DNA from 3 places in the Streptomyces sp. TAA204 genome. Region 1 is predicted to be linked to each of the others. Evidence: predicted binding sites of a transcription regulator. Region 1 holds the regulator's gene; each other region holds the start of a gene.

What was found. The regulator HrcA, encoded in region 1, represses chaperone genes, less so after heat shock. The targets are predictions, from matches to a motif close to TTNGCACTCNGNNNNNCNGAGTGCNAA.
Region 2: groES (co-chaperone GroES) is a predicted target of HrcA. The motif match lies at 887-913, and genes of this name have one in related genera.
Region 3: groL (chaperonin GroEL) is a predicted target of HrcA. The motif match lies at 1,103-1,129, and genes of this name have one in related genera.

What each region holds. Positions count from the first base shown of each region.
Region 1 covers NZ_AUKW01000018.1:21,172-23,438, forward strand. The annotation lists gene H343_RS31610 (MBL fold metallo-hydrolase) at 1-431, opposite strand, end outside; gene hrcA (heat-inducible transcriptional repressor HrcA) at 638-1,654, shown strand; gene dnaJ (molecular chaperone DnaJ) at 1,655-2,267, shown strand, end outside.
Region 2 covers NZ_AUKW01000004.1:531,001-533,267, reverse strand. The annotation lists gene H343_RS30075 (THUMP-like domain-containing protein) at 1-821, opposite strand, end outside; gene groES (co-chaperone GroES) at 1,061-1,369, shown strand; gene groL (chaperonin GroEL) at 1,481-2,267, shown strand, end outside.
Region 3 covers NZ_AUKW01000001.1:515,102-517,368, forward strand. The annotation lists gene groL (chaperonin GroEL) at 1-954, opposite strand, end outside; gene H343_RS0102200 (cold-shock protein) at 1,377-1,580, opposite strand; gene H343_RS0102205 (MoaD/ThiS family protein) at 2,049-2,267, opposite strand, start outside.

The sequences.
Region 1 (2,267 bases):
GTGGCCGACTCGTCGGCCACCCCGGGCGGCAGGCCGTGGAGCACGGCGTCCCGGCGCAACTCCTCCCGGGCGCCGGTGAGATCCATGCCCGCCGGTCCGTACACCTCCCCCGCCGTGACGGCGGCGGTGAAGGCGGCCGTGCCCAGTACGTGGTCGAAGTGCGGGTGGGTGAGCACCACTTGCGTCACCGCGAGGCCCGACAGACGGCGGATCTCCGCGCCGATCCAGGCGCCCTCGCCGAGGCTGGAGCCCGTGTCGACGACCAGCGCACCCCTCGTGCCCAGTACGGCGCCGGCCGTCGCGTCCCAGTGCGGCAGCCTGTGCCGCACCACGCCGGGGGAGAGGTGTTCCCAGGCCCCGGGGCGGCCACCGTCCGCCGTGTGCGCGCTGCCGGCCTCGTGCCTGTCCGTCTCTTCCCTGTGACCGGCCATGCCGCGACGGTACCGGTCCGCCCACGGGGCTGCCGCGTACCGAGAGTCGGGCAGCCCTTGCCCCCGTTGCGGCAACCGGCCGTACACTGGCCCAGGGGTTCTGGCACTCCGTGGAAGAGAGTGCCAGGGACACCGGAGAAGCCGGGCCAGAGGTCCCGGTGGCCCCGGGGCGCAAGCCGGGCAGAACCGGACGGGAGGTGTGCACGTTGCTCAGTGAACGCAGACTCGAAGTGCTGCGCGCCATCGTCCAGGACTACGTCGGCACGGAGGAGCCCGTGGGCTCCAAGGCGCTCACCGAGCGGCACCATCTCCAGGTCTCCCCGGCGACCGTGCGCAACGACATGGCGGTGCTGGAGGACGAGGGGTACATCGCCCAGCCGCACACCAGCGCCGGACGCATCCCCACGGACAAGGGCTACCGCCTCTTCGTGGACAAACTGGCCGGCGTCAAGCCGCTGTCGTCCCCCGAGCGCCGCGCCATCCAGAACTTCCTGGAGGGCGCCGTCGACCTCGACGACGTGGTCGGGCGCACCGTGCGGCTGCTGGCGCAGCTGACGCGGCAGGCCGCCGTCGTGCAGTACCCGTCGCTGACCCGGTCGACGGTGCGGCACGTGGAGCTGCTGTCGCTGGCTCCGGCGCGGCTGATGCTGGTGCTGATCACGGACACCGGCCGGGTCGAGCAGCGGCTGATCGACTGCCCCGAGCCGATCGGGGAGGCTTCCCTGGCGGATCTGCGGGCCCGGCTGAACAGCCGGGTGGTGGGGCAGCGCTTCACCGAGGTCCCGTCCCTCGTGCAGGACCTGCCGGACGCGTTCGACGCGGACGACCGCGGCACAGTCTCCACGGTGCTGGCGACGCTGCTGGAGACGCTGGTCGAGGAGACGGAGGAGCGGCTGATCATCGGCGGCACCTCCAACCTCACCCGCTTCGGGCAGGACTTCCCGCTGAGCATCCGGCCCGTGCTGGAGGCCCTGGAGGAGCAGGTCGTGCTGCTGAAGCTGCTCGGGGAAGCCAAGGACCCGGGCATGACGGTACGAATCGGGCATGAGAACGCCCATGAGGGGCTGAGTTCCACCTCGGTCGTGTCGGTCGGCTACGGTTCGGGCGACGAAGCAGTTGCCAAACTCGGCGTGGTCGGACCGACCCGCATGGACTACCCCGGAACGATGGGAGCGGTACGCGCAGTGGCACGGTACGTCGGACAGATCCTCGCGGAGTCGTAAGTGGCGACGGACTACTACGCGGTCCTCGGCGTGCAGCGCGACGCCTCGCAGGACGACATCAAGAAGGCCTTCCGCAGACTGGCGCGCGAGCTGCACCCGGACGTCAATCCGGACCCCAAGACCCAGGAGCGGTTCAAGGAGATCAACACCGCCTACGAGATCCTCTCGGACCCGCAGAAGAAGCAGGTCTACGATCTCGGCGGCGACCCGACGGGCGGCGCGGGCGGCGGAGGCGGCGGCTTCGGCGGAGCGGGCTTCGGCAACTTCTCCGACATCATGGACGCCTTCTTCGGCACCGCTTCGCAGCGCGGACCGAGGTCCCGTACGCGTCGCGGCCAGGACGCCATGATCCGGCTCGACATCGACCTGGACGAGTCCGCCTTCGGCACCACCAAGGACATCCAGGTCGACACGGCGGTGGTGTGCAACACCTGCAGCGGTGAGGGAGCGGCGCCCGGTACCTCACCGCAGACGTGCGACATGTGCCGCGGCCGGGGAGAGGTCTCGCAGGTGACGCGGTCCTTCCTGGGCCAGGTCATGACGTCACGCCCGTGCCCGCAGTGCCAGGGCTTCGGCACGGTCGTGCCCACGCCCTGCCCGGAGTGCGCCGGCG
Region 2 (2,267 bases), on a different contig from region 1:
AGTGAGTGCGGGCCGGGCAGCAGCGTAGCCCGTACGAGGGAATTCGGTGCCGGGCCGGGCTCCTGCGTGCCGAACCAGAGCACCGCCTCCTTCACATCGCCGCCGACCGAGATCCACTCCGCCTCGGCGCCCTGCGGGACGGCCTCGTGCGGAATGCCGGGCGCCACCTTCAGCGCCGCGTGCGAGACGCGCCCGGCGACCTCCACGGCCCAGGACAGCGGCGGGGAGTACGCCTCGGGGTCGAAGACGCGGCCCCTGCCGTCACGCCGGGCAGGGTCGATGAAAACGGCGTCGTGGCCGGAGATGTCGGCGTCGCCGGCGTCCTGACAGCGCACCTCGATGAGCCCGCCCAGACCCAGCGCGGCGGCGTTGGCCCGCGCCACCTCGCACGTGAGCGGGTCGCGGTCCACGGCCAGTACATGCACCCCGGCGCGTGCCAGCGCGATCGCGTCGCCGCCGATGCCGCAGCACAGATCGGCGATCCGCCGCACTCCGGGACCGGGCCGCTGCCCGTCGTCCGGCAGCCGGCCGCTTCCTCCGGCGAACCGCCGCGCCCGGTACGCGGCGACGCTCGCCCGCGTCGACTGCTCCAGGCCGTGCGGGGTGAAGTACATCCGCGCCGCGTCCTCGGGGCCGAACTTCGCCACGGCCCGCTGGCGCAACCGCGCCTGGGCGAGCGCCGCCGACACCAGCTCCGGGGGGTGGCTGCGGCGCAGCCGTGTCGCGACGGCCAGTTCACGGTCCGGCTCGAAATCCCTCAACGACGCCAGCAGCGCCTGTCCTTCGTCGCCCAGCAGCCGGACGAACGCCTCACGGTCCACCCCGCGATTCTCCCTCCCGCCGCGCGCTCTCCCACGCCCCCGGTGCGCGACGCGTCCCGTACGAACTGGCACTCTAGTTGACGGAGTGCTAACCGCGGCATAATGTCGGCCCTGGCACTCTCCCCTGGCGAGTGCCAGATACGAGCGACGGGAAGATCCGGCACCCGCGACGACGGATCGACCAGGTCGCCACCCCAGACATAAGACCCCGTGATGAGATCTCCGAAGGGGGAGGTCGGATCGTGACGACCGCCAGCAAGGTTGCCATCAAGCCGCTTGAGGACCGCATTGTGGTCCAGCCGCTCGACGCTGAAGAGACCACGGCCTCGGGCCTGGTCATTCCGGACACCGCCAAGGAGAAGCCCCAGGAGGGCACTGTCCTGGCAGTTGGGCCGGGCCGTTTCGAGAATGGCGACCGCCTGCCGCTCGACGTGAACGTCGGCGACATCGTGCTCTACAGCAAGTACGGCGGCACAGAGGTGAAGTACAGCGGCGAGGAGTACCTCGTCCTCTCGGCTCGCGACGTTCTCGCGATCGTCGAGAAGTAAGTCACCGAAGCCGGAAGTAACTTCTGATCCGCGCCCCGGTCCCTACCGCCTCACATCCGTGAGCACCGGGGACCGGGGCGCGGTTCGTTTCGAGAGGACTCAACAGCTCCCATGGCGAAGATCCTGAAGTTCGACGAGGACGCCCGCCGCGCCCTCGAGCGGGGCGTGAACAGCCTCGCGGACACCGTGAAGGTGACCATCGGCCCCAAGGGCCGCAACGTCGTCATCGACAAGAAGTTCGGCGCCCCGACCATCACCAACGACGGCGTCACCATCGCCCGTGAGGTCGAGGTCGAGGACGCGTACGAGAACCTCGGCGCGCAGCTCGTGAAGGAGGTGGCGACCAAGACCAACGACATCGCGGGTGACGGCACCACCACCGCCACCGTGCTCGCCCAGGCGCTGGTCCGCGAGGGCCTGCGCAACGTGGCCGCGGGCGCTTCCCCGGCCGCCCTGAAGAAGGGCATCGACGCCGCGGTCAAGGCCGTCTCCGACGACCTGATCGCCTCCGCCCGTCCGATCGACTCCAAGGAGGACATCGCCTCCGTCGCCGGTCTGTCCGCCCAGGACAAGCAGGTCGGCGAGTTGATCGCCGAGGCGATGGACAAGGTCGGCAAGGACGGCGTCATCACCGTCGAGGAGTCCCAGACCTTCGGCCTGGAGCTGGACTTCACCGAGGGCATGGCCTTCGACAAGGGCTACCTCTCGCCGTACATGGTCAGCGACCAGGAGCGTATGGAGGCCGTCCTCGACGACCCGTACATCCTCATCCACCAGGGCAAGATCAGCTCCATCCAGGACCTGCTGCCGCTGCTGGAGAAGATCATGCAGGCCGGCGGCTCCAAGCCGCTGCTGATCATCGCCGAGGACGTCGAGGGCGAGGCGCTCTCCACCCTCG
Region 3 (2,267 bases), on a different contig from region 1:
GGCGCGGCCCAGCAGCTCCAGACCGGCGTTCTCCAGCTTGAGGCCGACCTCCTCGGAGATGACGGTGCCACCGGTGAGGATGGCGATGTCACCGAGCATGGCCTTGCGGCGGTCGCCGAAGCCCGGGGCCTTGACGGCGACGGACTTGAAGGTGCCGCGGATCTTGTTGACGACCAGCGTGGAGAGCGCCTCGCCCTCGACGTCCTCGGAGATGATCAGCAGCGGCTTGCCGGACTGCATGACCTTCTCCAGCAGCGGAAGGAGGTCCTTCACGTTGCTGATCTTGGAGTTGACGATGAGGATGTAGGGGTCCTCGAGCTCCGCCTCCATGCGCTCCATGTCGGTGGCGAAGTACGCGGAGATGTAGCCCTTGTCGAAGCGCATGCCCTCGGTGAGCTCCAGCTCCAGCCCGAAGGTCTGCGACTCCTCGACGGTGATGACGCCTTCCTTGCCGACCTTGTCCATCGCCTCGGCGATGAGCTCGCCGATCTGCGGGTCGCCGGCGGAGATGGAGGCCGTGGAGGCGATCTGCTCCTTGGTCTCCACGTCCTTGGCCTGCTCCAGCAGGGCGGCGGAGACGGCCTCGGTGGCACGCTCGATGCCGCGCTTGAGGGCCATCGGGTTGGCGCCGGCGGCGACGTTGCGCAGGCCCTCCTTGACGAGCGCCTGGGCCAGGACGGTCGCGGTCGTCGTGCCGTCACCGGCGACGTCGTCCGTCTTCTTCGCGACCTCCTTGACCAGCTCGGCGCCGATCTTCTCGTAGGAGTCCTCGAGCTCGATCTCCTTGGCGATGGAGACACCGTCGTTGGTGATCGTGGGGGCGCCCCACTTCTTCTCCAGCACGACGTTCCGGCCCTTGGGGCCGAGCGTGACCTTGACGGCGTCGGCGAGCTGGTTCATCCCGCGCTCGAGGCCGCGCCGCGCCTCCTCGTCGAACGCGATGATCTTGGCCATGTGAAGTGGTCCCTCCCGGACTGGGGATCCCCCTGCACAACCAGGGGACGGGTAATACCGGACCGCGCTGGCGCCCGCGACGGACGGCCCGCAACCGTGTGGTTCCTTGCTCCACCGGCGAAACGAGCCTCACCGACCCGGTCCTTGACTGTCACTCTCACTCGTAGAGTGCTAACGCAATGATTAGCACTCGACCCCTGCGAGTGCAAGCGCCCTGGGCAGCACGCCGGGCGATCGGGACACACCGCCCGCACCGGGAGAGAGCGCACACGGCACGCGGCCCCGCCCACGCCGGCCCTGGCCACGGCCCGGAGGGCGCAGTTCCGCGGCCCACGCCGGAGGGGCCGTACCCCTGCCGGGGTACGGCCCCTCCACACGGCTGTGTTGAAGCTCGTTGAAACTCTGCGCAGTTCGGTCGGCGCTCAGGCAGTCACACGGACCATGTCCGCCTGCGGCCCCTTCTGCCCCTGCGAGATCTCGAACTCGACCCGCTGCCCTTCGTCCAGGGTGCGGTACCCGTCCATCTGGATCGCGCTGTAGTGCACGAACACGTCCGCACCACCGTCGACCGCGATGAAGCCGTATCCCTTCTCCGCGTTGAACCACTTGACGGTGCCCTGAGCCATGCCCAACTCCCCTATTACTGGCCCTTGCACGGGCCCGCACTTCACGAACCCGGGTCAGACCCCACCTCCGGCACCACGTCCGGAAAGGGCGGAGGCGTGCGCCGGAAGGCGTCGACCGCCGCTGAATGTATCTGGACGGACGCCCTCTGCAACAGGTCATGAGGACGAGAATTCTGAGCCCCCGGAGAGGGGTCGAATGCCCGCGATCCAAGAGGAATCGGGGCAAGCGGGGCCAGGCATAGGGCACCAACACGACAATTGCGACCAGGAATTCACAGGCAAGTTGTCGCGTTCTCATATGCGCCCGGCACGTGCCCCGGCCGGTCACGGGGATGGGATCGTGCGCAACCCTATCGCGTCTCCAGACACGGAACCGCCCCCTCCGTTTTGCGCCCTGCCTGGAGGAGGCGGTCCGACGCTAGGTCAACGGCGCCGGCCGCGGAGGGCCTTCACCGACCTCTCACGACCTCAGCAGCCACCCGCCACGGCCGGGATGATGGAGACACCCGCGCCGTCCGGGGTCGGCGTCTGAAGACCCTGCTCGAAACGGACATCGTCGTCGTTGACGTACACGTTGACGAACCGGCGCAGCTTGCCGGAGTCGTCCAGCACGCGCGCGCCGATGCCGGTGTGGTTCTTCTCCAGATCCGCCAGCACCTCGGAGAGGGTCGCGCCCTCGGCGCTGAC